2 regions of the Actinomadura gamaensis genome follow, and region 2 is predicted to be linked to the other one. Evidence: riboswitches for the same ligand, from Rfam matches in the RefSeq annotation. Region 2 holds a riboswitch; the other holds the start of a gene.
What was found. A riboswitch is a leader RNA that binds a small molecule or an ion and turns the genes downstream of it on or off. The one in region 2 is predicted to bind glycine.

Region 1 (14,086 bases), on a different contig from region 2:
GTCGCCGTACGCCTGGTCGATGCGGCGGACGGGCGGCCAGTACTTGCCCTCGCGCAGCGACGGCAGCGGGTAGGCGGCCCGCTCGCGCGGGTAGGCGTGCTTCCAGTCCTCGGTGACGAGGCAGTCGGCGGTGTGCGGCGCGTTCTTCAGCGGGTTGTCCTCCGCGTCGAGCGTGCCGTCCGCGACGGCCTGGATCTCGCGGCGGATCTCGACCATCGCGTCCACGAACCGGTCGAGCTCGGCGAGGTCCTCGCTCTCGGTCGGCTCGATCATCAGCGTCCCGGCGACCGGGAACGCCAGCGTCGGCGCGTGGAAGCCGTAGTCGATCAGCCGCTTGGCGACGTCCTCGGCGGTGATCCCGGTCTCCTTGGTGATCTTGCGGAGGTCGGCGATGCACTCGTGCGCGACCAGGCCGTCCCGGCCGGTGTAGAGGATCGGGAAGTGCGGGGCGAGCTTGGCCGCCAGGTAGTTCGCGGCGATGATCGCGCCCTCGGTCGCCGCGCGCAGGCCGTCCGGGCCCATCATGGCGATGTAGGCCCAGGAGATCGGCAGGATGCCCGCCGAACCCCACGGCGCCGCCGAGATCGGCCCGACGCCCGTCTCCTGCGGCCCGGCCTCGGCGCGCAGCGGGTGGGACGGCAAGAACGGCGCCAGGTGCTCGCGGACGCCGACCGGACCGACGCCCGGACCGCCGCCGCCGTGCGGGATGCAGAAGGTCTTGTGCAGGTTCAGGTGCGACACGTCCGAGCCGAACTCGCCGGGCCGGGCCAGGCCGACCAGCGCGTTCAGGTTCGCGCCGTCCACGTAGACCTGGCCGCCCGCGTCGTGCACGGCCTTGCAGACATCGGTGATCGTCTCCTCGAAGACGCCGTGCGTGGACGGGTAGGTCACCATGATCGCGGCGAGCGCGTCGCCGTGCTTGTCGATCTTGGCGTGCAGGTCGTCCACGTCGATGTTGCCGCCGTCGTCGCACTTGACGACCACGACCTTCATCCCGGCCATCACCGCGGACGCGGCGTTGGTGCCGTGCGCCGAGGACGGGATCAGGCAGACGTTCCGGTGGGCCTCGCCGCGCGAGGCGTGGTAGCCGCGGATCGCCAGCAGCCCGGCCAGCTCGCCCTGCGAACCGGCGTTCGGCTGCACCGACACCCGGGCGTACCCGGTGATCTCGGCCAGCCAGCCCTCCAGCTCTCCGATCAGCTCCACGTATCCGGCGGCCTGGTCGATCGGCGCGAACGGGTGGATGTTCGCGAACTCCGGCCAGGTAATCGGCTCCATCTCGGTCGTCGCGTTCAGCTTCATCGTGCAGGAGCCGAGCGGGATCATGGACCGGTCGAGCGCGATGTCCTTGTCCTGGAGGCGGCGCAGGTAGCGCAGCATCGCGGTCTCGGAGCGGTGCGCGTGGAACACCGGGTGCGTCAGGTACGGGCTCTCGCGGCGGACGAACTCCAGCGCGTCCCCGGCCGGAACGCCCTCGACGCCCTCGACGCCGAACGCGCGCCACACCGCCGCGACGTGCTCGCCGGTGGTGGTCTCGTCGCAGGCGATCCCGACGTGGTCGGCGTCGGCGAGCCGCAGGTTCACGCCCTGCGCCCGCGCGGCCGCGACGACCTCGGCGGCGCGGCCCGGCACGCGCGCGAACACGGTGTCGAAGAAGTGCTCGTGGACGACCTCGACGCCGCCCGCGCGCAGCCCGGCCGCCAGCCGCACCGCGTGCCCGTGCGCGCGCTGCGCGATCGCGGCGAGCCCCTCCGGGCCGTGGTAGACCGCGTACATGCTCGCCATCACCGCGAGGAGCACCTGCGCGGTGCAGATGTTGCTGGTGGCCTTCTCGCGCCGGATGTGCTGCTCGCGGGTCTGGAGCGCCAGCCGGTAGGCGGGCCTGCCGTCGACGTCCACCGACACGCCGACCAGGCGGCCCGGAAGCTGCCGCTGGATGCCCTCGCGGACGGCCATGTACCCCGCGTGCGGGCCGCCGAAGCCGAACGGGACGCCGAACCGCTGCGCCGAGCCGACCACGATGTCCGCGCCGCTCTCCCCCGGCGGGCGCAGCAGGGTCAGCGCGAGCAGGTCGGCGGCGACGACGGCCTGCATGTCGCGGGCGTGCGCGGCGTCCACCAGCGGCGTCAGGTCGCGGACGGCCCCGGACGCGCCCGGGTACTGCACCAGCACGCCGAAGAAGTCGCCCTCGGGCAGCCCGCCCGACAGGTCGGCGGTGACGACCTCGATCCCCAGCGGGACGGCCCGGGTGCGGATCACCTCGATCGTCTGCGGCAGCGCGTCGGCGTCCACGAGGAACGCGCCCGGCTCCTTGCGCCGGCCCACCCGGTGCGCCAGCGCCATCGCCTCGGCGGCGGCGGTGCCCTCGTCCAGCATGGAGGCGTTCGCGACCGGCAGCCCGGTCAGGTCGCCGACCACGGTCTGGAAGTTGAGCAGCGCCTCGAGCCGGCCCTGCGAGATCTCCGGCTGGTACGGCGTGTAGGCGGTGTACCAGCCCGGGTTCTCCAGCACGTTGCGCAGGATCACGCCCGGCGTGTGGGTGCCGTGGTAGCCCAGCCCGATCATGGACGTCAGCACGGTGTTCTTGTCCGCCAGCTCGCGCAGCCGGGCCAGCGCCGCGGGCTCCGACAGCGCGGGCGGCAGCGCCAGCGGGCGGGACGTGCGGATCCCCGCCGGGACCGCCTCGTCGATCAGGGCGTCGGCGCCGGAGTAGCCGATCGCCGCGAGCATCCGGGACCGCTCGTCGCCGGCCGGGCCGATGTGCCGGTCGGCGAACGCCGACCGCGGGGTCTGTGGCGAGGCCACGGGAGCGAAGTACTGGGCGGTCATTGGGGAGAGCCTCCTGGGCTGCGAAAGCGGTCGCTCAGGGCGTCCCCGGCCGTCGGCCGGTGACACGGTCTCCCCCTCTGTCGTGGCACCTGAGAGCTTCCCCCGCGCGGGCGCGCGGGATTTCCCCTTCGGTGAGGCGGCCCGCCTCCGTTTCCGGGGACGCGCGCGCCTGCTTTCCAGAGGTGCCTCGTCTGAGCGGTCCTTTTGCCTGAGAGGTTCCGGGGAGGGTTGCCCCTTCGGCGTCCCACGCTGGCGGCGTGGAATCTCTCCCGCACAGGGTCAGCGGCGTTTCCTTTGGGAACTCTATCCAACACCGGGCACGATCGAACGCGGCGGTCCCACCGTCACCGGCCCGGAGCCCCGGCGGCGCGCGGCGGCCCGCCCGGCCGGCCCGCGGGGCCGCCCGGCGTGGCGGAAGCGACCCCTCCCCCGCCGCGGCCGCCGGAGAAAGTACGATATTCGCAGCTCACGGTCAGGGGACCCGGAAACCGCGGGGGCGCGGGGCGACGACGGAACGGCGGTGCGGCGTGACGCGGACCCAGGACGGCGCGGCGCGGACCGGCCGTGCCCAGGCCGGGCACGTCCCGGCCGCGACCGCGCCGCGTCCCGCCGTCCCCGGTGACCCGGAGCCCGCCGCGGCACCGGCGATCCCGGTCGAGGAACCGCCGTGGCCCGGCCGGATCCGCCGGTCCGGCGACGCGATCCGCTTCCTCACCTCGGTCGCCGGCCTCGCCGCCGTCATGCTGCTGGTGACCATCGCCCAGCAGACCACGCACGGCCTCCAGACCGACATCGTCGAGGGCACCGCGCACGCGCCGCGGTGGCTGCTGTCGCTGGCGACGCTGGCGTCCAGCTTCGGGGTGCTGGCCGTCCCGGTCGCGTTCGCGGTCGAACGGCTGTTCCACCGGGACGGGTCGCGGGTGGCGATCGCGGTGCTCGCCGCGATGATCACCTTCGGGCTGACCGTGGCGGTGGACGACTGGGTCGTCCCCGCCGCGCCGAGCGGCCTGCTGGACGCGCTGATCTGGGGCAGCTCCGGCACCGCCGTGGTGCACACCGACATCGCGCCGGTGATCGCGTTCGTCGCGGCGGTCGGGATGGCCGGACGCTCCCGCTGGCAGCTCACCGCCTGGACCATGATCGTCCTGGCCGCGCTCACCGGCCTCACCGCGTCCTACGCCTCGGTGTCGGCGCTCGCGGCCACCTACTTCCTCGGCGAGGCGATCGGCCACGGCACGCTGTACGCGGTCGGCACGCCGAACCCGCGCCCGCCCGGCACGGCGGTGGTGGCGGCGCTCACCCGGCTCGGGCTGCGTCCGGTCGGCGCCCGGCGGCTCGTCACGGCCGCCGACGAGCCGCGCCGGTACGCGGTGGAGATCGCCCCCGGCCCGGACGGCGCGCCGCGCGACGGCGCGGGCCGCCCGCTCCCCCGCGGTCGCTGGCAGCTCCAGGTGAACGTGCTCGACCGCGACCAGCAGACGGCCGGGCTCGTGTACCGGCTGTGGCGGCTGGTGCGGCTGCGCGCGGGCAGCGGCCGCCGCCCGCTGCGCTCCCTGCGCCGCGCCCTGGAGCAGGAGTCGCTGATGGCCTACGCGGCGTCCGCGGCGGACGTCCGCACCCCGCGCCTCACCGGCGCCTGCGAGGTCGGCACCGAGGCGGCGCTGCTCGCCTACGAGCACGTCCCCGGACGGCGGCTCGACGAGCTGACCGACGAGGAGATCGACGACGCGCTCCTCACCGACGTCTGGCACCAGTTCGCCCGCCTCCAGGCCGCCCGGCTCGCGCACCGCCTCCTGGAGGGCCACGCGATCCTCGTCAGCATCTCCGAACCGTCCGGACCGGCCGGACCGGCCGGACCGGCCGGCGGCGCGGACGCCGAGGCCGGGGCGGGCGGTCGCTCGGGCGTGAGCGCCGACCTCACGGCGGGCGGCGGCACGAACGGCGGTGGCGCGAACGGCGCCGACGCGGACGGCAGCGCGGACGGCGGCGCGGACGGCGGCGCGGACGGTGGCCGGGACGGCGGCCGGGACGGCGGCGCGGACGGCGAGGCGGGTCACGGACCTGAGACCGCGCCCGAGGCCGGGCAGGACGGTCCCGAAGGGCGCCTCGCGCACATCGTGGACTTGGGCGTAGGCGAGATCGCCGCGGGCGACCTGGCGCTGCGCCTGGACCGTGCCCAGCTCCTCACGACCCTCGCGCTGCGGGTCGGCGCGGAGCGGGCCGTCGCGACCGCCGCGCCCGTGCTGGGCGAGGGCGCGCTCGCCGCCGCCGTCCCGCTCCTCCAGCGGGTCGCGCTGACCCGGGCCACCCGCACCGCGCTCCGGCACGACAAGCACCTGCTCACCCGCATCCGCGAGCAGATCCTGAAGCTGGAGCCCGAGGCCGAGACCGAACCCGTCCGGCTGGAGCGCTTCCGTCCCCGGACCATCGTCAGCATCGTCGCGCTGACGTTCGCCGCCTACATCGTCATCCCGCAGCTCACCAGCGTGAACCTGGACCAGATCGGCGAGCGGGCGAACGTCTGGTGGGCGGCGCTCGGCGCGCTCGCCTCCGCGGTCACCTACGTCGCGGCGGCGCTGATGCTCATCGGGTTCGTCCCGGAGCGGCTGCGGCTGTGGCGGACGATCCTGGTGCAGGTCGCCGCGTCCTTCGTGAAGCTCGTCGCGCCCGCCGCCGTCACCGGCGTCGCGCTCAACACGCGCTACCTGCAGAAGGCCGGGATCCGCTCGGGCCCGGCGGTGGCCAGCGTCGGCGCGTCCCAGCTGATGGGCATGGTCGTCCACATCCTGATGCTGGTGGTCTTCGGGTTCATCTCCGGCTCCACGCAGACCGCCACCCGCGACCTCGCGCCGTCCCGGACGATCGTCATCGTGCTGCTGATGCTCGCGATCCCGGTCGCGGTGGCCCTCGCCATCCCGCGCGTGCGGCGGTTCGTGACCGCGCGGCTGCGGTCGATGTTCTCGGGGGTGCTGCCGCGGCTGGTCGACGTCCTCCAGTCGCCGCGCAAGCTCGCCACGAGCCTCGGCGGCACGCTGCTGCTGACCGCCGGGTTCGTGGTCTGCCTGGACGCCTCCATCCGCGCGTTCGGCGGCGACCTGCCCTGGACGGCCGTGGTCGTGGTGTTCCTGACCGGCAACGCGCTCGGCTCGGCCGCGCCGACGCCCGGCGGCCTGGGCGCGGTCGAGGGGGCGCTGACGCTGGCGCTTACGATCTCCGGGCTGCCCGCCGAGACCGCGACCTCGGCGGTGCTGCTGTTCCGCCTGCTGACGTTCTGGCTGCCGGTGCTGCCCGGCTGGGCGGCCTTCGCCTACCTCCAGCGCAAGGAGGCGATCTGAGCGGCGCCCCTCACGGCGTCCGCGAAGCCTGCGAGGGGCAACTGCGAAGGGCAACTGCGACCAAGGGCTGCGAGAGGCCCTGAGAGGTCCTGCGAAGTCTGCGAGAGGGGGTCGGGGGTGACCGCTCGGGGGTCGGACGTCGGGCGCCGGGGCGGCCCGGGAAGGACGATCGGGGGTCAGCCGGTGCGGCGGGCGCGGCGGCGGTGGGCGAGTTCGTCGTGGGGGTGCGCGTCGTCGTCCTCGCCGGTGTCCGCGCGTTCGGCGGGCAGCTCCGCCAGGCTGCCCTCCACCTCCTGCCACACCCGGCCGAGCGCGATGCCGAAGACGCCCTGCCCGCCCTGGAGCAGGTCGACGACCTCGTCGGCCGAGGTGCACTCGTAGACGCTCACACCGTCGCTCATGAGGGTGATCTGGGCGAGGTCCTCGACGCCGCGGTCGCGCAGGTGGGTCACCGCCGTGCGGATCTGCTGGAGCGAGACCCCGGTGTCGAGGAGGCGTTTGACGACCTTCAGCACCAGGATGTCGCGGAACCCGTACAGCCGCTGGCTGCCCGAGCCCTGCGCCGCGCGCACGCTCGGAGTGACCAGGCCGGTGCGCGCCCAGTAGTCGAGCTGACGGTAGGTGATCCCCGCGGCGGCGCACGCCGTGGGGCCCCGGTAGCCGACGTCCTCCGGCGGGGCCGAGACCCTGGTCTCGAAGAGCAGGCCCTGCTCTCCGGCGCGCTGGGACGCCACGCGCCTGTCAGGGGTCGCCTTGCCCTCGCCGCTGCTCACCGCCACGCGGACCTCCGGCTTCTGTCAGCCCGCGGGGTTTCGTCAAGGGGGTTTGACGAATGACACCACGGGTGTTCCACCAGCACGGTAGGTGCCGGTCAGGGTGTGGTCAACGTTCGTCGTCGGCGCGTCGCCTACCCGGATGAACCGGCTTCACGTGGGCAAACTGCGCACCTCCGCTCTCACCGCACTCCTACCCACGTCCCCCCGGTGCGGAAACGGGCAGGTCCGGCCGGTGCGAGAACATCCGGGCAGCCGCATGACCTCGCACGTCACCCGGCGTGACCGTTTCGTCCCCGCCCCGATGATCACTTTCGTCACGTTCCGTGCCCGCCGCGCGCCACGCCGAAGATTTCTCCGGAGAACGCGAGCGGACGGGCGTGTCAAAACCCGCGGCCCCGCGCCGCAAAGCTCGAATACCGGACGGCGCAGTGACCGGACGGCGCAGGGGGCGGGCGCCTCGACGGGCGGGCGGCGGCGGGCCGTGGGGCGGTCAGCCGGCGCGGCCGAAGTCCTCGGGGGTGATCGTGTCGAGGAACTCGCGGAACTTCTCGACCTCGTCCTCCTGCTCGTCCGGGATCGCGACACCCGCCTCCTCGAGGATGTCCTCGGCGGCGAAGATCGTCGCGCCGGTGCGCAGCGCGAGCGCGATCGAGTCCGACGGGCGGGCGCTGACCTCGACCCCGTTGGAGAAGACGAGGTCGGCGAAGAAGATCCCGTCGCGCAGGGCGGTGATGTTCACCGTCCGCAGCTGCACGCTCAGCGCGTCCAGGACGTCCCGGAACAGGTCGTGGGTGAGCGGGCGCGCCGGCAGCACCCCCTGCTGGGCGAAGGCGATCGCGGTCGCTTCGACCGCCCCGATCCAGATGGGCAGGTACCGATCGCCCTCGGTCTCCTTCAACAGGACGATCGGCTGATTGGAGGGCATCTCGACCCGGACGCCGACGACCTCCATCTGCTTCACTGCGGCTCCCTGCTGGTCCTCGCGGCCTCGGTCTGGTCTCGTCCGGACCGGCTGCCCGCCGACCCCTGTAGCCAACGTACACCCGGCCCGCGCCGACGTGGCCGGGCGACGGGCGGGCAAATCACGCCACACCCGGCTCGCCGCCCGTATCGGACGGCGTTCCCCCGGGGCGCGGCCGTGGTCACGGATCCAGGCTCTCCCGCACACCGGCCGACACCAGGGCGGCGTGCAGCCGGATCGACAGCTCGGCGATCTGGCGCGCCGTGGCGGCGGCCTCCTCGTGCGCGCCGGGGCTGCGCCGGCGCAGTTGCGGCGCGACGAGTTGCTCGATCAGCCCGACCTGGCGGTCGGCCGCGGCCTTGACCGCGCGCAGGTTGCGGGCCTCGAACCCGAACGCGCCGAGCGCGGCGGCGGCCCGCGCGACGGCCAGCGCGTCGCCGTCGTAGTGCGTCCCGGACCGGCGGACGAGCCCGTACTCCTCCAGCTGGGCCAGCAGCGCCTCGGTGATCGACGCCCCGTCGATCAGCTGGCGGCGGGTGAGCCGGACCTCGGCGGCGGACCCCGCGCCCGCGTCGGCCGCGACCAGCGTGCGGGGACGGCGCGCACCGTCCGCGGCGCGCCCTTCGGCGGACCGCCCGTCCGGCGACCGCCCGTCCAGGAATCGTCCGTCCAGGGACCGGCCGTCGTTGGCGCGGGCGTCCGCGTGCCGGGCGTCCGCGGAGCGGCCGTCCTGGGGGCGTCCGGTGACGGCGCGGCCGTCCGGAGAGGGCCGTCCGTCGGACGCGTCGCCCGCGCGCGGCTCCGGGGCCGCCGGGTGGCGGGTGCCCAGGGGCGGTGGCGACTCGCCGCGGTCCAGCGCCTCCAGGTGCTGCCGGATGACCCGCAGCGGGAGGTAGTGGTCGCGCTGGGCGGTCAGCACGAACCGCAGCCGCGCCACGTCGGCGTCACCGAACTTGCGGTAACCCGACGGGCTGCGCTGCGGTTCGACCAGCCCCTCCGCCTCCAGGAAGCGGATCTTGGAGATCGTGATGTCCGGGAACTCGGCCCGGAGCAGCCCGAGAACGTCCCCGATCGTCATCAGGGCCCGGGCGGCCTGCGCGCTCATCGCCCTCCCATCGTCGCCGCCTCCCGCCTGCCGTTGCCCGTACCCGCGCCGCGCGCCGCCCGCCGTCCGGGCGGGACGCGCCGGCTCCCCCGGCGTCCCGGCGCGGACCGCCGTCCGCGCCGGAGCGCTCAGCCGTGCTGCGGGTTGGTCAGGAACACCAGCCGGAACTTGCCGATCTGCACCTCGTCGCCGCCGGACAGGCCGGCCTGGTCGATCCGCTGCCTGTTGACATAGGTGCCGTTCAGGCTGCCCACGTCGCGCACCGAGAAACCACCGCCGTGCCGGGCGAACTCGGCGTGCTGGCGGGACACGGTGATGTCGTCGAGGAAGATGTCGCTCTCCGGGTGGCGACCGGCGGAGGTGCGGTCCTTGTCGAGCAGGAAGCGGCTGCCGGCGTTGGGTCCGCGCTCGACGACCAGCAGCGCGGTGCCGGGAGGCAGCGCCTCCACCGCGACCTGGGACGCGGCGGGCGGCCCCGGTTCGGCGCCGTCGGAGTCGAGCGCCTCGAACCCGCCGATGGAGATCGTCGAGGTCGACTCGCCCGGGGACTCCCGGGGAGGCGGGGGCTGCTGGCCGCTCCGGGTCAGCGGAGTGCCGCAGTTCGAGCAGAAGCGGGCATCATCCGGGTTGGCGTGACCGCACTGCGTGCAGTAGACGCTCGGCATCGATCGGCTCGGCCTCCTACCTCCGGCGCGGCGCCCGCGGCCCCCGTCCGGCTGCCGCCCGCGCCCCGCGCATCCTTCGTCCAACCCGCGCCCGGGTGACCGTCCCGACCCCGGGTGCTCGCGCCCGGTGCTCGGCGCACCGGCCCGACCACCCGCCATCGCGACGGTCGCCGCAACTTACGCGGGTGAGGCCCGAGGGGTCAACCGGAACGGTCAGCCGGTCGCCTCCACGCTACCTTCGACAATGATCGCAGGTCTACGCCGCCGCGCGGACGGCTGCCGGACACCCTCCCGTCACCTTCCGGTGACCGGCGGCGGGCCGGTTCCGCCCCGCGGGGACGTGCGCGCAGGGCGGCGCGGCCGCGCGTTCGCGGTCCGTTCCCCCGTGATCCCCTACCCCGACCGTACCGCGCTGACGGTCATTCGCGCACGCGGGGTGACCGTCACCCCCGCTCCGAGACCACGGAGCGTTCGCACGACGCCGCCCGGGATGCCGAGCGCGGTCGCCATGGTGTGCGGGTCGCCGATCGCCAGGATCCGGTAGGGCGGGGGCAGGAACCGGCCGTCGGCGAGGACGCCCTCGGGCCGGTCGACGAAGTAGGTGTCCACCCCGGCGCGCACGTCCCCGACCTGGACGACCTCGGCCCCGGCGTCGCGCAGCTCCTCCAGGGCGTCCAGGAGGTCGGCGGCCCGGACGGCGCGGCGCGGGTCGGTCACGGTGATCTCCACGCCGGGCCCCTCCGCGGGGACGGTCCCGGCGAGCAGCCCGTAGTCCTCGGCGCGGCGGCGCGCCTCCTCCAGGGCGGTCTGGCCGCGCGCGTCGCGTTCCAGGCCCGCCTTGGTGTTCTCCAGGTCGCGCAGGTCGGCGCGCAGCCGCTCGGAACGCTGCGTGAGGTCGGACAGGATGCCGACCAGCTCGTCCTGGCGGGCGGTGGCGAACTTGGTGTCGCGGCCGTTGGCCCGCACCTGCGTGACGACGGCGAACCCGAGCACCAGGCAGAGCAGCGCGCCCGCGACCTGCCCGCGCGTGAGCCGCGGCCGCAGCATGTCGGCGAGCAGCCGCAACGGCCCGCGCTCCGCCTCTCCGCCGCCCGCGGGCGCCCCCGCCTTCCCGCCGCCTGCGGACTCCGCCGCCTTCCCGCCGCCCGCGGCCTCCACCGCCTCCTCGGCGGCCGGGCCGGGGGACGGGGGCGTCTCGGGGGACTTCTCCGGCCCGGTCATGCGCCGAAGAGCTTCCGGCGGATGGCGGCGGCGTTGGAGAAGATCCGGACGCCGAGGACGACGACCACGCCGGTGGACAGCTGGGAGCCGACGCCGAGCTGGTCGCCGAGGAAGACGATGAGCGCCGCGATGATCGTGTTGCCGACGAAGGAGACCACGAACGTCTTCTCGTCGAACACGCCCTCCAGCCGGGCGCGGACACCGCCGAACATCGCGTCCAGGGCCGCGACGATGGCGATCGGAAGGTAGGGCTGGAGCCACAGCGGCACGTCCGGCTGGAAGAACAGGCCGAGCGCGACCCCGGCGACCAGCCCGATCAGCGCGACCACCGCACCACCTTCACCACCGCGTCACCTTCACCACTGTCATTTCCTCTTCTCCCCCGCCGGCCGGGCGTAGCGCGGCGCGGACGGCGCGGCGGCGGGCAGCCGGACCGAGCCCGCGGCCGCCACCCCGTACCGCAGGCCGTACCGGTCCCGCAGGGCCGCGAGGCGCTGGTCGGCCGCCGAGCCGGTGAACGCGGCGCGCAGGCGGCCGGGGTCGCCGAGCGCGGTGACCGCGTACGGGCCGGTCAGCGGACGGTAGTCCACCAGGACGGCCTCGCCCGCCGTCCGGATGGCGCTGGTGGGGGTCAGCCGCAGCCCGTTGATCGCGACGGCGGTGGCGCCGGCCGCCCAGAGCCCGTTGACCAGGATCTGAAGATCCTGATCATAGACCCGGCCGTCCTCGTCGCCCGCGCCGCCGCCGCCCGCGCGGTGCGCGTCGTCCAGGGTGACGACCAGGGCCGGTCCGGCGGCGGGACGGGCCGCCGCGGCGGTCTCGGCGGCGGCGAGGTCGCGGTCGGCGCGGCGTCCGGCGGCGCTGCGGGCGAGCGCGGCGGCGCGGAGCCGCGCGGTCTCGCCGCGCAGCCGGTCCAGGCGGCGGGCGAGGCCGTCCGTCTCGGCGGTGCGGGTGTGGATCTCGTCCACCAGCCGGGCGCGCTGCCGGGCCGCGACGGGCTCGCCGCGCCGCACCTGCGCGCCCGCGACGGCGAGCAGCACGCCGACCAGCAGCAGCGACAGCGCGACGAGCGCCCGGAGGCGGCGCGGCGCGGGAGCGTTCCCGGCGGCGCGGCGGCGGGCTGCGGCCTCGGCGTAGCCGGGGTCGGCGAGCCTGCCCTCGAAGAGGTCGGCGAGCAGGGACATGGACGCGTCGGGGCGCCGCCACCGTCCCGGTGGACCGGCCGTGCCCCGCTGGTCGCGCTCGTCCCGCCCGCTCACGGCCCCATCATGGCAAGGCCCGCCAAATCGGCGCGGTCAGGCGACGGCGCTGCGGGTGCGTTCGAGGCCGAGCATGACGGCCGCCCCGGCGAGCACCGAGCCCATCAGGTAGCGCTGGACGCGCTGCCAGGCGGGCCTGCTGGTCAGGAACGACGACACCGCGCCCGCGCAGAGCACCCAGATCCCGTTCACGGCGAGCGCGACGGCGATCTGGACGGCGGCGAGCGCGAGCGTCTGAGCCCAAAGGTGGCCGCGCGCCGGGTCGGCGAACTGCGGAAGGATCGACACGTACAGGATCGCGATCTTGGGGTTGAGCAGGTTGGTGACCAGGCCCATGGTGAACAGCCTGCGCGGCGAGTCGACGGGCAGCTCGCGCGGCGCAAACGGGGTCGTCCCGCCGGGCCGGACGGCCTGCCAGGCGAGCCAGAGCAGGTAGCCGACCCCGGCGAGCTTGATCACCGTGTAGAGCACCGGGACGACCTCGAAGACGGCGGTGAGGCCGGCGGTCGCGGCGAGCGCGTAGACGGCGAACCCGGCGGCGACGCCGCCGAGGGAGACGTAGCCGGCGCGGCGGCCCTGGGTGATGGTCCGGGAGACCAGGTACATCATGTTCGGGCCGGGCAGCAGGACCATGCCGAACGCCACGACGGCGATGCCCGCGACGGCGGTCAGGGAGACCATCGCACCTCTTTTCGGGAAGACTGCGCCAACCCTAGGAAACGCGATGATCTCGGTGCAATACTCGGGATTGAACTCGGTGCAATGTGGGGGAACGCGGTGGACGACTTCCGGCGGGTGGCGGACACGGTCGCGGCGCGGATCGCGTCCGGGCGGCTGCGGCCCGGCGACCGGCTGCCGCCGCAGCGCCGGTTCGCCCGCGAGCACGGCATCGCGGCGTCCACGGCCGCGCGCGTCTACCGGGAGCTGGCGCTGCGCGGCCTGGTCGCCGGGGAGGTCGGCCGGGGCACGTTCGTGCGGTCGGGGCCGCCGTCCGGCGCGGGTCCGGCGCTGCTGGAGCCGTCCGGCGCGCCGGTCGACCTGGAGCTGACGTATCCGGAGGCGGACGGCCAGACCGAGCGGCTCGCGGCCGGGCTGGCACGGTTGTGCCGTCCGGACGTCCTGGCCGCCGCGCTGCGGCCGGTCGGGCCGCGCGGGACGGCCGCGGCGCGCCGGGAGGGCGCCGCGCTGCTCGCAACCGGCGACCCCGAAGGCGTGCTGTTCGCCGCGAACGGCCGCCAGGCCATCGCGGGGGCGGTCGCGGCGCTGGTCCCTCCGGGCGGGCGGCTCGGCGTCGAGCCGTTCACCTATCCCGTCGTCAAGGGGCTGCTCGCGCGGATCGGGGTCGCGGCCGTCCCGATCGCGGCCGACGAGCACGGCCCGCGTCCGGACGCGCTCGCCGAGGCGCACCGCCGTGCGCCTCTCAGCGCCCTGTACCTCCAGCCGGCCCTCCACAACCCGACCGGGGTGATCATCCCGCCAGAACGGCGCTCAGCGCTCGCCGGGGCCGTCACGGCCCTGGGCCTTCCCGTGGTCGAGGACCGGATCTGGGCGTTCCTGGCCGACGAGCCGCCGCTGGCCGACCTCCTCCCGGACCGGACGATCGTCGTGGACAGCCTGTCCAAGCGCCTCTCCCCCGGCCTCACGATCGGGTTGCTGGCGGTCCCGGCGCCGCTGAGGGAGCGCGTGGCGACGGCGCTGCGCGGAGGCGGGTGGCTTCCCACCGGCTACGCGCTGGAGGCCGCGACGGGCTGGCTCGCGGACGGCACCGTCGCCGCCCTCAGCGAGGCCAAGCGCCGGGACGCCGCCGACCGCCGCGCCCTCGCCCTCGACCGCCTCCGGGGCTTCACCGTCTCGGCCGCCCCGCGCAGCTTCTTCTGCTGGTGGGAACTGCCGGGGCCGTGGCGCGCCGAGGCGTTCGCGGGCGCGGCGGCCGGG
Region 2 (14,086 bases):
CTGCGCGCTGCGGCTGGTCGGGCACGGGCCGTCCCTGCGGATCGAGAACCGGACGCCCGGCGGCGACGTGAACCCCTACCTCGCGGTCGCCGGGATGATCGCGGCCGGGCTGCACGGCATCGAGAACGACCTGCCGCTGGAGGAGCCGTACACGGGCAACGCGTACGCCTCCGGCGCGCCGACCGTCGCGCGCTCGCTGCGCGAGGCCGCGGCCGACTGGTCGTCCAGCGCCCTGGCGGCCGAGGTGTTCGGCAAGGAGGTCGTCGAGCACTACGCCAACAACGCCCGCGTCGAGTTGGACGCCTACGACCGCGCCGTCACCGACTGGGAGCTGTTCCGCGGCTTCGAACGGCTCTGAGAACCGACTCCGACTCCGACTCCGACACGAGGGAAGGGCATGTGTTGGACGTGATCAACCCGGCGACCGAGGAGGTCGTCACGTCCGTGGCCATGGCGACGGTCGCCGACACCGACCGGGCCGTCGAGCGGGCGAGGCGCGCCTACGCCCGCTGGCGGGACGTCTCCCCCGGCGACCGGGCGCGGCTGCTGCGCGCGTTCGCCGCCGCGGTCGACGAGCACCTGGAGGAGCTGGCCGAGCTGGAGGTCGCCGAGGCCGGGCACCCGATCGCGCAGGCCCGCTGGGAGGCCGGCAACCTGCGCGACGTGCTGCTCTACTACTCCGCCGCGCCCGAGCGGCTGACCGGCAGCCAGATCCCCGTGGCGGGCGGCCTGGACGTCACCTTCCACGAGCCGCTCGGCGTGGTCGGGCTGATCGTCCCGTGGAACTTCCCGATGCCGATCCTCGGCTGGGGCCTCGCCCCGGCGCTCGCGGCCGGGAACACGGTGATCGTCAAGCCCGCCGAGGCCACCCCGCTCACCGCGCTGCGCGTCGGCGAGCTGGCGCTGGAGGCCGGGCTCCCCGAGGACGTCGTGACCGTCCTGCCCGGCGAGGGCCCGGTCGCCGGACGCCGCCTCGCCGACCACCCGGACGTCGCGAAGATCGCGTTCACCGGCTCGACCCGCGTCGGCCGCGAGCTGATGGCCGCGTGCGCGCCCGGCGTCAAGCGGCTCACCCTGGAGCTCGGCGGCAAGAGCGCCAACATCGTCTTCGCGGACGCCGACATCGAGAAGGCCGCCGCCACCGCCCCCGGCGCGGTCTTCGACAACGCCGGGCAGGACTGCTGCGCCCGCTCGCGCATCCTCGTCCAGCGGCCCGTCTACGACCGCTTCATGGAACTGCTGGAACCGGCCGTCCGGGCCGTCGTCGTCGGGGACCCGCGCGACGAGAAGACGCAGGTCGGGCCGCTGATCACCGGCGCGCACCGGGAGCGCGTCGCCTCGTTCGTCCCGGACGGCGCCCCCGTTGCCGTCCGGGGCACGGCCCCGTCCGGCAAGGGGTTCTGGTACGCCCCGACCGTCCTCGCCGGGGACGGCGTGACCGGCCTGCCCGCCTGGCGCGAGGAGGTCTTCGGCCCCGTCGCGGTCGTCGTCCCCTTCGAGGACGAGGCCGACGCGGTCCGGATCGCCAACGACACCCCCTACGGCCTGTCCGGATCGATCTGGACCCGCGACGTCGGCCGCGCCTTCCGCATGTCCCGCGCGGTCGAGGCGGGCAACCTCTCGGTCAACTCCCACTCGTCGGTCCGCTACTGGACCCCGTTCGGCGGCTTCAAGCAGTCCGGCCTCGGCCGCGAGCTCGGCCCGGACGCCCTCGCCGCCTTCACCGACACCAAGAACGTCTTCATATCCACGGAGGAATAGCGTGCAGCGTTTCGAGGGGCGCGTCGCCGTCGTCACGGGCGGGGCGAGCGGGATCGGGCTGGCGACCGTCCGGCGGCTCGCGGCCGAGGGCGCGAAGGTCGTCGTCGCCGACCTGGACGAGACCGGCGGCACCAAGGCGGCCGAGGAGGTCGGCGGCCTGTTCGTCAAGGCCGACGTCACGTCCGAGGACGACGTGAAGGCGCTGTTCGAGGCCGCCCACGCCGCCTACGGACGGATCGACGTCGCGTTCAACAACGCGGGCATCTCCCCGCCGGACGACGACTCCATCCTGGAGACCGGCCTGGACGCCTGGAAGCGCGTCCAGGAGGTGAACCTCACCAGCGTCTACCTGTGCTGCAAGCACGTGATCCCGTACATGCGGCAGCAGGGCCGCGGATCGATCATCAACACGGCGTCGTTCGTGGCCAAGATGGGCGCGGCGACCTCGCAGATCTCCTACACGGCGTCCAAGGGCGGCGTGCTGGCGATGTCGCGGGAGCTGGGCGTCCAGTTCGCGCGCGAGGGCATCCGGGTCAACGCGCTCTGCCCCGGGCCGGTCTCGACGCCGCTGTTGCAGGAGCTGTTCGCGAAGGATCCGGAGAAGGCGGCCCGGCGGCTCGTCCACATCCCGACCGGACGCTTCGCCGAGCCCGAGGAGATCGCGGCGGCCGTCGCCTTCCTCGGATCGGACGACGCGTCCTTCATCACCGCGTCCGAGTTCCTCGTGGACGGCGGCATCTCCGGCGCCTACGTCACCCCGCTCTAGCGCGAAGAAAAAGGGGGTGCCCGGCCGGGCGCCCCCCTTGACGTGCGCTGACGCCTACGGGGCGTCGGCATGGGTGAGGGTCTCCCAGCCGAGGAAGTAGGACGCTCCGGCCGGGCGCTTCGACGTGACGAGCTGTCCGGTCTTCGGCAGCGCGACCCCGAGGCGGTGGTGGTACTCGTTGTAGCCGATCTCCAGGACCGGGCCGAGGCCGGTCTTCGGGCTGCCCTTGCAGAGCCAGGACGGCGCCTTGGCGCCCAGGTCGTACTGGGCGTGGAACTCCATCGCCTTCGTCAGGCGGGGCCGGGCCTCCTTGTAGAGGTCGAGGCCCTGGAGGCGGGCGGTCTCGGCGACGTGGACGGCGGCGTCGAGGGCCCAGCCGGTGTGGCCGAAGTCGCGGCAGGTCTCCTGGGCGAGGCCGTCCACGAAGGTGCTCTGCCCCTGCCAGTACTTGATCGTCGCCGCCTTGCCCGAGACGCCGGGCGGGGTCTTCGGGAGCGGGCCGTCCTGCTTCAGGTAGACGTACTCGGGCAGGCGCTTGCGCCAGCGGGCCACGGCCTGGTCGTAGGCGGCGCGGTCGTCGGTGTGGACGGCGATGGAGATCGTCGCGTCCGTCATGATCAGTTCCCAGTTGCCGTTCGTCGTGGGGCGGTCCTTGTTGACGACGGGCAGGTACACCGTCCGCAGGAAGGACGAGAACCTCTTCGCGCCCTTCCACTTCGCGCCGTACGGCGAATACTGGATGATCTCGGCGGCGCGGGCCCAGTCGTTGGCGGCCCAGGCCGCCTGGAGCGGCGCGTTGGAGTTGGTGTGCTCCTTCAGCACCTTCGCCCACGCGTCCATGAGCTGGACGGCCTTGGCCGCGTACCGCTGGTCGTGGTTGACCGTGTAGGCGAGCGCGTCGGTATAGGCGGCCATCGCGTCGTCGCGCTCGTCCGTGCAGCCGTTGTTCGGGTGCGACGACGAGCCGCACTCGACGTTCGCGCGGGGCTTCGGTGTCCGCTTCAGGTCGGCGTACTTACTTGCGATCATCGCGTCGTACGCCTTCTTCTGCGGCTGCTTGCCCGCCTTGACGCGGCTGCGCATCGCGTCGAGCTGCGCCTTGCCGACCAGGACGCCGGGGTGCCTGAAGCCCGCGGCGGAGGTCGCCGCGACCGCGCCCGCCGCGTGCTCGCCCCCGGACGCGCCCGCCGACCCGCCGTTCCAGGCGACCGCCGCCACGGACGCGGCGACCACGGCGGCCCCCGCTCCGGACGCGAGCCACACGCGGCTCCGGGTGCCCGCGCTCCGGGTGAACGCCATGGCGTCTCCTCTCGATCGGCTGAAAGATCGCTGAGTTGCGAGATCATGCAACCGTCGGCGTCCGGCCCCGTCAATCGGAACGCCGAAATCAACGGCAAAGCGCGACAAGTCGGCTGGTAGCGCCCCCAGGCCGCTGGTAGATTGCGGACAGCCGTTGATCCCGCGCGGGAGAGCGCCCCCGCCGCCAGCGGGGGCCGCCGAAGGAGCAACTCCTCCCCGGAACCTCTCAGGCCCCACGGACCGCGCGGACCAGGCGACCTCTGGAAAGCGAGGGCCTCACCGCCCTCCGCCGAAGGTGAAAGCCCCCGCAAGGTCAGGGGGTGAAGCTCTCAGGCGCCGATGACAGAGGGGGAGGCACCGAGCCGCCCGGTGCGCGAGTGGGACCATTGACGGGAGTCCACGCGCGCCCCGCGACCAAGGAGCCAGACCCATGTCCGCCGATCCGACTGCCAAGAAGACGCCGCTCTACGACGTCCATGCCGCTCTGGGCGCGAACCTCGTGGACTTCGCGGGCTACCTGATGCCGCTGCGCTACGCGAGCGAGACCGCCGAGCACAAGGCCGTCCGCACCGGCGCCGGGCTGTTCGACCTCTCCCACATGGGCGAGATCTTCCTCACCGGCCCGCAGGCCGCCGCCGCGCTGGATTACGCGCTGGTCGGCAACATCTCGCCGATGGCCGTGGGGAAGGCCCGCTACACCATGATCGTCCAGGAGGACGGCGGGGTGCTGGACGACCTGATCGTCTACCGGCTGGCCGCCGAGACCTACCTGGTCGTCGCCAACGCCTCCAACGTCGCGGTCGTCCGGGACGCCCTGGTCGAGCGGGCCAAGGGCTTCGAGGCCGAGGTGGACGACCGGTCCGACGCCTACGCCCTCATCGCCCTCCAGGGCCCGGACGCGCAGGACATCCTGCTCCGCTTCACCGACGCGCCGCTGCCCGAGCTGAAGTACTACGCCATCCTGTCCGGCACCGTCGCCGGGGTGGACGCCCTGATCGCCCGCACCGGCTACACCGGTGAGGACGGCTTCGAGCTTTTCGTCGCCGCCGCCGACGCGGTGAGCCTGTGGAACACGCTGGCCGGGGTCGAGGGGGTCGTCCCGGCGGGGCTGTCGGCGCGCGACACGCTGCGGCTCGAAGCCGGGATGCCGCTGTACGGCAACGAGCTCACCACCGAGACGACGCCGTTCGACGCGGGCCTCGGCCGGGTGGTCAAGTTCGAGAAGGACGCGGACTTCGTCGGGCGGACCGCGCTGGCCGCGCGTGCGGAGGCCCCCGCAGGCCGTAGGCTCGTGGGACTGGTGGCCCGCGGGCGGAGGGCGCCCCGCAAGGGGTACGCGGTCGTCGGCCCGGACGGCACGCCGTGCGGGGTGGTGACCAGCGGCGCCCCGTCGCCCACACTGGGCACGCCGATCGCCATGGCCTACCTGGACGCCTCGGTCCCCGAGGACACCACCGAGCTGGCCGTGGACGTGCGCGGCCGGCACGAGCCGGTCGACGTCGTCGCCCTGCCTTTCTACAAGCGTTCCTGAATCCCTGGAGAGAGAACACGTGAGCGTTCCGGAGCAGCTCCGCTACAGCGAAGACCACGAGTGGGTCGCCGGCCTCGACAACGAGGACGGCATCGTCACCGTCGGCATCACCCAGCACGCCGCCGACGCGCTCGGCGAGATCGTCTTCCTCGAGCTCCAGCCGGGCGAGGGCGACACCGTCGAGTCCGGCGAGACCTGCGGCGAGGTGGAGTCCACCAAGTCGGTCAGCGACCTGTACTCCCCCGTCAGCGGCGAGATCACCGCGGTGAACGCGGCCGTGGTCGACGAGCCCAAGGTGATCAACGACGACCCGTACGGCGAGGGCTGGATCTTCAAGGTGAAGATCAGCGAGGAGCCGGGCGACCTGCTCGACGCCGAGGCCTACGCCAAGCTCATCGAGGAGTCCTGACCGTGGCCGCCCTCTCCTCGCACGACGCCCCGCTGGCGGAGGTGGACCCGGAGGTCGCCGCCGCCGTCGCGGACGAGCTGCACCGCCAGCAGTCCACCCTGGAGATGATCGCCTCGGAGAACTTCACGCCGGTCGCGGTGCTGGAGGCCCAGGGGACGGTCCTGACCAACAAGTACGCCGAGGGCTACCCCGGCCGCCGCTACTACGGCGGCTGCGAGTACGTCGACGTCACCGAGCAGCTCGCCATCGACCGGGCCAAGGAGCTGTTCGGCGCCGAGTTCGCCAACGTCCAGCCGCACTCGGGCGCGCAGGCGAACACCGCGGTGTACTTCGCCCTGCTGAACCACGGCGACACGATCCTCGGGCTCGACCTGGCCCATGGCGGCCACCTGACGCACGGCATGCGCCTGAACTACTCGGGCAAGGTCCTCAACGTGGTGCCCTACCACGTGCGCGAGGACGACGGCCGGGTGGACATGGACGAAGTCGCGCGCCTCGCCGCCGAGCACCGCCCGAAGATGATCGTGGCGGGCTGGTCGGCCTACCCGCGGCAACTGGACTTCGCCCGGTTCCGCGAGATCGCCGACTCGGTGGACGCGCTGCTCATGGTCGACATGGCCCACTTCGCGGGCCTCGTCGCCGCCGGGCTGCACCCCTCGCCCGTGCCGCACGCCGACATCGTCACCACGACGACGCACAAGACCCTCGGCGGTCCGCGCGGCGGCCTGATCCTGGCGCGGGAGGAGTACGGCAAGAAGATCAACTCGGCCGTCTTCCCCGGCATGCAGGGCGGCCCGCTGGAGCACGTGATCGCCGCCAAGGCGGTCGCGCTGAAGGTCGCGGCGTCCGACGAGTTCAAGGACCGCCAGCGGCGCACGCTGGAGGGCGCCCGCATCCTCGCCGAGCGGCTGCTCGCCGACGACGCGGCGAAGGCCGGCGTGAAGGTGCTGACCGGCGGCACGGACGTGCACCTCGTCCTGGTCGACCTGGTCGACTCCGAGCTGACCGGCCGGGACGCCGAGGACCGCCTGCACGCCATCGGCATCACCGTCAACCGGAACGCGGTCCCGAACGACCCGCGTCCGCCGATGGTGACGTCCGGGCTGCGGATCGGCACTCCGGCGCTCGCTACGCGCGGCTTCGGCGCCGACGACTTCCGCGAGGTCGCCGACGTCATCGCGCTGGCGCTCCAGCCGTCCTTCGACGAGGCGGCGCTCAGCGCCCGGGTGAAGGCCCTGGCCGACAAGCACCCCCTCTACCCGAACCTGTGACCGGCCGTGCCCCCGTCCGCCCGGCGGCCGGGGGCACGTCCGTCCCTCTCGCTACAACGGAGTAGCAGCAGCCATGGCTATCAGCGTGTTCGACCTCTTCAAGATCGGCATTGGGCCGTCCTCGTCGCATACCGGCGGGCCGATGGCCGCGGCGCACCGGTTCGCGCGCGGGCTCGACCAGGACGGGGTGCTGGAGAAGACCGCGTCCGTCGAGGCGATCCTCTACGGCTCGCTCGGGCTGACCGGCAAGGGGCACGGCAGCGACAAGGCCGTGATCCTCGGCCTGGAGGGCGACAAGCCCGAGCTGGTGGACGTGGACTCGGTGGACGAGCGCCTCGCGCGCGTCCGCGAGACCGGGGAACTAACGCTCTACGGGGTTAAGCGCGTGCCGTTCGTGGTGGGCGAGCACCTCGTCTTCGAGCGGAAGATCTCGCTGCCCGGGCACCCGAACGGGATGCGGTTCACCGCTTTCGACGCTGACGGCAACGAGCTGCGGTCGCGGGTCTACTACTCGGTCGGCGGCGGGTTCGTCGTGGACGAGAACGCCACCGGCGCGGACCGGATCAAGGCGGACGACACCGTCCTGCCCTACCGGTTCGACACGGCCGCCGAGCTGCTCGACCGGTGCCGCGAGACGGGCCTGTCGATCTCCGCGCTGATGCTGGAGAACGAGAAGGCGTTCGGCCGCACCGAGGAGGAGATCCGGTCCGGGCTGGTCGAGCTGTGGCGGGTCATGCGGGCCTGCGTGGACCGCGGCTGCACCCGCGAGGGCCTGCTGCCGGGCGGGCTGAAGGTGGGCCGCCGCGCGCCGCGCCTGCACCGCAAGCTGACCTCGGAGAAGGCCACCGACCCGCTGCACGCGATGGACTGGGTGACGCTGTTCGCCCTGGCCGTGAACGAGGAGAACGCCGCCGGGGGCCGGATCGTGACGGCCCCGACGAACGGCGCGGCGGGCATCATCCCGGCCGTCCTGCACTACTTCGACCGGTTCGTCCCCGGCGCGGACGACGAGGGCGTCGTCCGGTTCCTGCTGACCGCCGGGGCGATCGGCGTGCTGTTCAAGCAGAACGCGTCCATCTCCGGCGCGGAGGTCGGCTGCCAGGGCGAGGTCGGGTCGGCCTGCTCGATGGCCGCCGCGGGCCTCACCGAGGTCCTGGGCGGGACGCCCGAGCAGGTGGAGAACGCCGCCGAGATCGGCATCGAGCACAACCTCGGCCTCACCTGCGACCCGGTCGGCGGCCTCGTCCAGGTGCCCTGCATCGAGCGCAACGCGGTCGGCGCGATCAAGGCGATCAGCGCCGCGCGGATCTCCCTGCGCGGGGACGGCAAGCACTTCGTGTCCCTCGACCGGGCCATCAAGACCATGAAGGACACCGGCCGCGACATGCTCGACAAGTACAAGGAGACCTCGCGCGGCGGCCTCGCCGTCAACGTGATCGAGTGCTGACCGGCCGGGCCGCCGGGACGGCGTCGAACGAGAGCCGGAACGGGCTCAGCGTGCCCGGCAGCGGCTCGGGCGGGTCGAGGCGCTTCCCGTCGCGCTGCCGGTAGTCGTGCCGCTCCAGCAGCGCGGCCAGGAACTGGGCCGTGGTGAGCAGGACCAGGTCGCGGCCCGGGCACTGGGCCGGGCCCGCGCTGAACGGGACGGCGGCCCAGTCGTGCTGCGGACGGCCGTCCAGCCAGAGGTCCGGGGTGAAGGTGTCGGCGTAGGGCAGGTTCTCGCGGTCGCGGCCGAGGAACGGCGTGAAGATCAGGACGCCGGAGCCCTTCGGGAGGACGCGGCCGTCCCACTCGGTCTCCTCGGTCGTGTCGCGGAGGATGGCCGGGGTGGTCGGCCACAGGCGCAGCGACTCCTGGACGCAGGCGCGCAGGAACGGCAGGTCGCCGGCGTCCTCGCGGGCGCGGGACGCCTGCTCGGGGTGGGACGCCAGCAGCGCGAGGGCGCGGAAGGCGGCCATCCCGGCGGGTTCGTAGGCGAACAGCCACTGCGGCATCTGCGACTGGACCTCGGGTGAGGCCAGCGCCTCGGGGTCGGCGCGGACGGCGTAGCGGTGCAGGCGGGACGCGAAGGCCCGCTCGACGCGCGGGCGGTTCGGGTGCGCGAAGGCCCAGTTGGCGTCCATGCGCAGCCGGGTGAGCAGGTCGGTGGTGATCGAGTCGTCGCGGGCGGCGTCCCCGAGGACGATCCGGCGGACCACGCGCCACCAGGTGCGGCGGAAGTCGTCCCAGGACAGCACGCCGGTGCGGGCGACGCGCCGGAGCAGGTCGCCGGCCTCGTCCCGGATCTTGCCGATGAAGACGTCGGCGTGGTCGTGGGTGTGGCCGGTGTCGAGCGCGGCCTCGTTGCGGCGGCGCAGTTCGGTCCGTTCGGGGCCGCGGGTGATGAGCACGCCGTGCGGCTGGAAGTGCCGCAGGGCCGCGCGCTTCTCCAGGCTGGCGACCTGGAACGGGTCGGGCGATCCGGTCAGGACGCGCCGCACGTGGTCGGGATGCAGGATGAGCGCGAAGTCGCGTCCGGGGATCGAGAGCAGCAGCGGGCCGTGCCCGTAGCGACCGCGCAGTTCGGTGAGGAGCCGTCCGGCGCGGTGGTCGGCGTCCATCCGCTCCTCCACCGCGACCACGGCGGGCCGCCGGGCGATCACGCCCTTGGCGACGGTCGGCGCGATCACCGATCCGGTCACGCGGAGCGTGTCGACGACGGAGGCGCGCGGTACCAACTGGGTCATGGAACACTCCCGGGAAACTGCTGGCGTCTGTTCACGAACGCCGTTCCCCGGTGACGAAGTGGAAACATGGACGGGCCGGTCAGGCGGGCCGGACGCCCCGGCCGCGGGGGCTGTGGGCGCCCTCGCGGGCGGGCTCGCCGCAGGCGGAGCAGACCACGTCGGGGACCAGGTCGGCGCCGCAGGAGTGCGTCCAGGTGACGGGCGGATCGTCCGGGTTGATGTGACGATCGCCCCATTTGAGAAGCATGAGCAGGACGTCGCCCAGCTCCCGTCCGGCCTCGGTGAGGTGGTACTCGTACCGGGCCGGACGGTCGCTGTAGCGCTCGCGGCGGATGATCCCCGCGCCCTCCAGCTTGCGCAGGCGGGCGGTGAGGATGTCGCGGGACGCGCCGGTGTTGCGGGCGATGCCGTCGAAGCGCCGGACGCCGTGGAAGAGCTCGCGGACGACCAGGATCGACCAGCGCTCGCCGACCAGGTCCAGGGTGTCGGCGATCGAGCAGGGCCTCGGGTCGGCGTCCTTCGGCGGCATGACCGTCATGGTAGGGGGCCCGGGCCTCAGAGGCGTTCGATGACCGTGGCGTTCGCGAGGCCGCCCGCCTCGCACATGGTCTGGAGGCCGTAGCGTCCGCCGGTGTCCTCCAGGGCGTGCAGCAGGGTGGTCATGATCCGGGCGCCGCTCGCGCCGAGGGGGTGGCCGAGGGCGATCGCGCCACCCCGGACGTTCGTCCTCGCGGGGTCGGCGCCGGTCTCGCGCAGCCAGGCCAGGACGACCGGCGAGAACGCCTCGTTGACCTCGAACAGGTCGATGTCGTCGAGGGCGAGGCCGGAGCGGGCGAGGGCCTTGGCGGTGGCGGGGATGATCGCGGTGAGCATGAGCAGCGGGTCGTCGCCCGCGACGGCGAAGGCGTGGAAGCGGGCGCGGGGACGCAGGCCGAGGCGCTCGGCGGCCTCGCGGCTCATGACGAGGACGGCGGCGGCGCCGTCGTTGATCGGGGACGCGTTGCCCGCCGTGATGTTCCAGCCGATCTCCGGGAAGCGCCGGGCGGTGGCCTCGTCGTGGTAGGCGGGCTTGAGGTTCGCGAGGATCTCGGGGGTCGTGGCCGGGCGGATCGACTCGTCGGTGCCGGGCCAGGCCAGCTCGCGGTCGAAGGCGTGGCTCGCGGTGGCCTCGGCGGCCTTGCGGTGGGAGGCGGCGGCGAACTCGTCCAGCTCGGCGCGGGTGAGCTTCCAGCGGGAGGCGATCAGCTCCGCGCTGATGCCCTGGCCGACCAGGCCCTCGGGGTAGCGGGCGTGCAGCAGCGGCCCGAACGGGTCGCTGCCGGGCAGCACGGCCGACCCCATCGGGACGCGGGACATCGACTCGACGCCGCAGGCGATCGCGACGTCGTACGCGCCGGAGATCACGCCCTGCGCGGCGAAGTGCAGCGCCTGCTGGGACGAGCCGCACTGGCGGTCCACGGTCGTCGCCGGGACCGACTCGGGGAACCCGGCGGCGAGGACGGCGTTGCGGGTGAGGTTGAGCGCCTGCTCCCCCGCCTGGGTGACCACGCCGCCGATCACGTCGTCCACGGCGGACGGGTCGATCCCCGCGCGCTCGACCAGCGCCTTCAGGGTGCGGGCGAGCAGGTCCACGGGGTGCTCGGGGTGCAGCGCGCCGTTCGGCCTGCCCTTCCCGATCGGCGTCCGGACGGCCTCGACGATCACCGCGTCTCGCATCACTGCCTCCTCGGTTGGAATATCCAACTTGAGTGTGGGGCAGTGAGTTGGATTTTCCAACCCACTCGCGGCGTGGGCCCGGTCACAGCGAAAGACGCCCGGGACGGTGATCGCCCCGGACGCCTTGGACAGTGCGAAATACGGGTTGCGCTCCCGGAGACCGTGGCGGTTGGGCACGGCCTCCGGTCGCGCCGGGCCGCTAGTGGAAGGGGCCCGTCGGGAAGTCGGTCAGGTTGCGCCTCCATCTGTCGAAGGGCTCCCTTGGGGAGCCACCCGTCACCTGAAGCTCAAGCAAGCTCGCACCTCCAGTTCCCCTTCGACGTCAGCGGGTCACCCTCGACGGTAGGCGGCATAAAGGTGATTTTGGGGATCGTGCGGACAAAGGTGTCGTCAAGGTGCCAGGGCCATCGCCCCGAGGACGCGTCCGGCGAGCTCGGCGTCCCCCTCGACCCGCACCGCCGCCGCGTCGCCCCGGCAGCGGCCGGTCACCAGCCGCGTGAACGTCTCCCAGTCCATCCGCAGCACCGTCGCGCCCTCGCCGCCCTGATCGGTGAAATCGGCGCGGCCGTCCGGGCCGACCAGGACGTGCCGGGTGAACGCGACCGGCCCGGTGACCTCGAAGGCCACGGCCGTGCCGGGGGACGCGGCGGCGCGGCGTCCGACGATCATCGGCAGGCCGCGCTCGACGACCGAGAGCGTGCGCAGGCCCGCGGGGGCGTCCAGATTGCCGGGACGGCCGACCGCGCGCCGGATGTCCTGCTCGTGCACCCAGCAGTCGAACGCGCGGAACACCATCAGCTCGGCGTAGGTGCCCTCCCGGCCGATCGGCAGCATCGCGGGCTCGTCGGGGGGCGTCGACGCGAGCCGGACCAGGCGGCGGTCCAGAACGGCCCGCAGCTCCGCGAGCACCTCGCTACCGGGCGTGCCGCGGCGGTAGTCCACCGCGACCTCGACCAGCCGGCCGAGCTCGTTGCGGACGTGCGGGAGGTCGTCCGGCAGCGTGTGGCCGGGCGCGGGATCCTCGTCCAGCAGCAGCGTCTCCACACCCACCAGGTGCGAGACGACGTCCTTGACCGTCCAGCCGGGAAGCTCGGTCGGCTTCTCCCACTCCGCGTCGCCGAACGTCTCCGCCAGCGCGATCGTCGACCGGACGGTCTGCTCGAACGCGGCCACGTGCCCCGCCATGCCTTCCGCGCGCCCGGCCGTGTCCTCCACGCGCCCCGCCATGTCTTCGCTCATGGCCGGTCATCATGGCGCACGCCGGGCGCGGCGGCCAGGGTCTAGAACGCAGTTCGGACCGCGGCGGGCGCGGTCATTCGACCGTGCGGCGCTCGTCGCCGGTGACCAGGCGCAGCCGGACGACGGTGGGCATCCGGTCCACCTCCAGCGCGCCGCGCAGCCGCGCGAGCGCGCGGTCCTGGATGTCGCGGCGCAACTGCCGCAGGTCGGCGCGGCGGTCGTAGGCGACGTTCACGCGCAGCTTCGGCGCGGACGGCTTGCCCGACAGCCGCGCCCGCGCGGACTCGACGCCGGGGCACTCTTCGATGTCGTCCTGGAGGGCGCTCGCGAGCGTCCCGGCCGGAACGATGGTCTTGCCCTGGCCGTCCCCGTCGTCCAGGACGACCCCGTTGATCCGGTCGGAGCGTCCCTGCGCGAGCAGCCAGGACACGCCGATCAGCGTCGCGATCACGGCTCCCGCGCCGATCGCGTACCAGTACCAGGGGTGGCCCGACGCGAACCGGCGCGTGGCCTCGCTCAGCACGGGCTCGTGCGCGCGCGAACTGCCGAAGGCGCGCAGCCCCAGCGCGAGGCCCGCTCCCCCGGCCGCCGCCAGCAGCAGCCCCGTCAGGACGAGCAGCACGCGGTTGAAACGCGCGGCATGGCGGTCCATCTCGCTCACCTCTTCCTGGTTCGGTTCACGCCCGGTTCCGGTCGTGGATCACGAGGGTTTCTTCGTGCGCGCCTTCACGGCGACCTTGTACTTCGTCAGCGGACGCACGTCGTCCAGCTTGTTCTCGACGGACCGCTTGACCTGCTCCTTCACCATGTCCGCCTCGTGCGCGGCACAGCGGACCTTCACCTTGATCTTGTGGCGGCCGATGCCGATGCGCGGATCCGACGCGTCCTGGACGTCGTCGACCGCCGCGGCGAGCGTGTTGCGCAGCCCGCCGTTCGTGACCGCCATCGCTAGCTGCGGATCGTCACCGCGCAGCGGGACGACGCGGGGCCGCCCGGGCAGCAGCCCGGCCAGCAGGAACCAGAGCCCCAGCAGCGCCACCACGGCGCTGACCAGCAGGACCACCCAGTTCTTCCAGGGATGCCCCTCCGCCCAGTTCGTCACCCGCCCGTACGGGACGACCTTCGCCGGGTGGCCGGCGCGCGCCGAGAACACCTCGATCGCCGTGATCGCCCCCACCGCCGTCAGCGCGAGCGCCGCGATCAGCGAGGTCACGATGCGGCGCGGACGGAACGCCGAGCGCGCGGCGCGGGCCGCCTTCCTGCCCTTCACCGCGGACTTCGACGCCGTCCTCGACTGCGGCAGCCGTCCGGCGTGCGTGGTCATTCCAGATCCCTCCGTCCGTCCCCGCGCCCGCCCGGCTTCGCGGA

Region 1: it holds a riboswitch for glycine, as region 2 does, so the genes downstream of both, gcvP (aminomethyl-transferring glycine dehydrogenase) here and gcvT (glycine cleavage system aminomethyltransferase GcvT) in region 2, are expected to answer to the same signal.

The regions. Positions count from the first base shown of each region.
Region 1 covers NZ_JBHSIT010000002.1:498,719-512,804, reverse strand. Annotated here, with positions in the region: gene gcvP (aminomethyl-transferring glycine dehydrogenase) at 1-2,829, opposite strand, end outside; glycine riboswitch at 2,897-3,015, opposite strand; glycine riboswitch at 3,016-3,111, opposite strand; gene ACFPCY_RS08175 (flippase-like domain-containing protein) at 3,357-6,164, shown strand; gene ACFPCY_RS08170 (MerR family transcriptional regulator) at 6,341-6,943, opposite strand; gene ACFPCY_RS08165 (bifunctional nuclease family protein) at 7,431-7,901, opposite strand; gene ftsR (transcriptional regulator FtsR) at 8,083-9,006, opposite strand; gene ACFPCY_RS08155 (FHA domain-containing protein) at 9,135-9,671, opposite strand; gene ACFPCY_RS08150 (DUF881 domain-containing protein) at 10,065-10,892, opposite strand; gene ACFPCY_RS08145 (small basic family protein) at 10,889-11,221, opposite strand; gene ACFPCY_RS08140 (DUF881 domain-containing protein) at 11,258-12,151, opposite strand; gene ACFPCY_RS08135 (LysE family translocator) at 12,188-12,832, opposite strand; gene ACFPCY_RS08130 (aminotransferase-like domain-containing protein) at 12,914-14,086, shown strand, end outside.
Region 2 covers NZ_JBHSIT010000015.1:22,297-36,382, forward strand. Annotated here, with positions in the region: gene ACFPCY_RS37690 (glutamine synthetase family protein) at 1-358, shown strand, start outside; gene ACFPCY_RS37695 (aldehyde dehydrogenase family protein) at 403-1,761, shown strand; gene ACFPCY_RS37700 (3-oxoacyl-ACP reductase) at 1,763-2,527, shown strand; gene ACFPCY_RS37705 (alginate lyase family protein) at 2,582-3,826, opposite strand; glycine riboswitch at 3,982-4,079, shown strand; glycine riboswitch at 4,081-4,182, shown strand; gene gcvT (glycine cleavage system aminomethyltransferase GcvT) at 4,257-5,357, shown strand; gene gcvH (glycine cleavage system protein GcvH) at 5,377-5,766, shown strand; gene ACFPCY_RS37720 (serine hydroxymethyltransferase) at 5,769-7,037, shown strand; gene ACFPCY_RS37725 (L-serine ammonia-lyase) at 7,111-8,484, shown strand; gene ACFPCY_RS37730 (cytochrome P450) at 8,465-9,763, opposite strand; gene ACFPCY_RS37735 (winged helix-turn-helix transcriptional regulator) at 9,843-10,292, opposite strand; gene ACFPCY_RS37740 (thiolase family protein) at 10,319-11,479, opposite strand; gene ACFPCY_RS37745 (maleylpyruvate isomerase family mycothiol-dependent enzyme) at 11,870-12,718, opposite strand; gene amaP (alkaline shock response membrane anchor protein AmaP) at 12,792-13,370, opposite strand; gene ACFPCY_RS37755 (DUF6286 domain-containing protein) at 13,419-14,042, opposite strand; gene ACFPCY_RS37760 (Asp23/Gls24 family envelope stress response protein) at 14,039-14,086, opposite strand, start outside.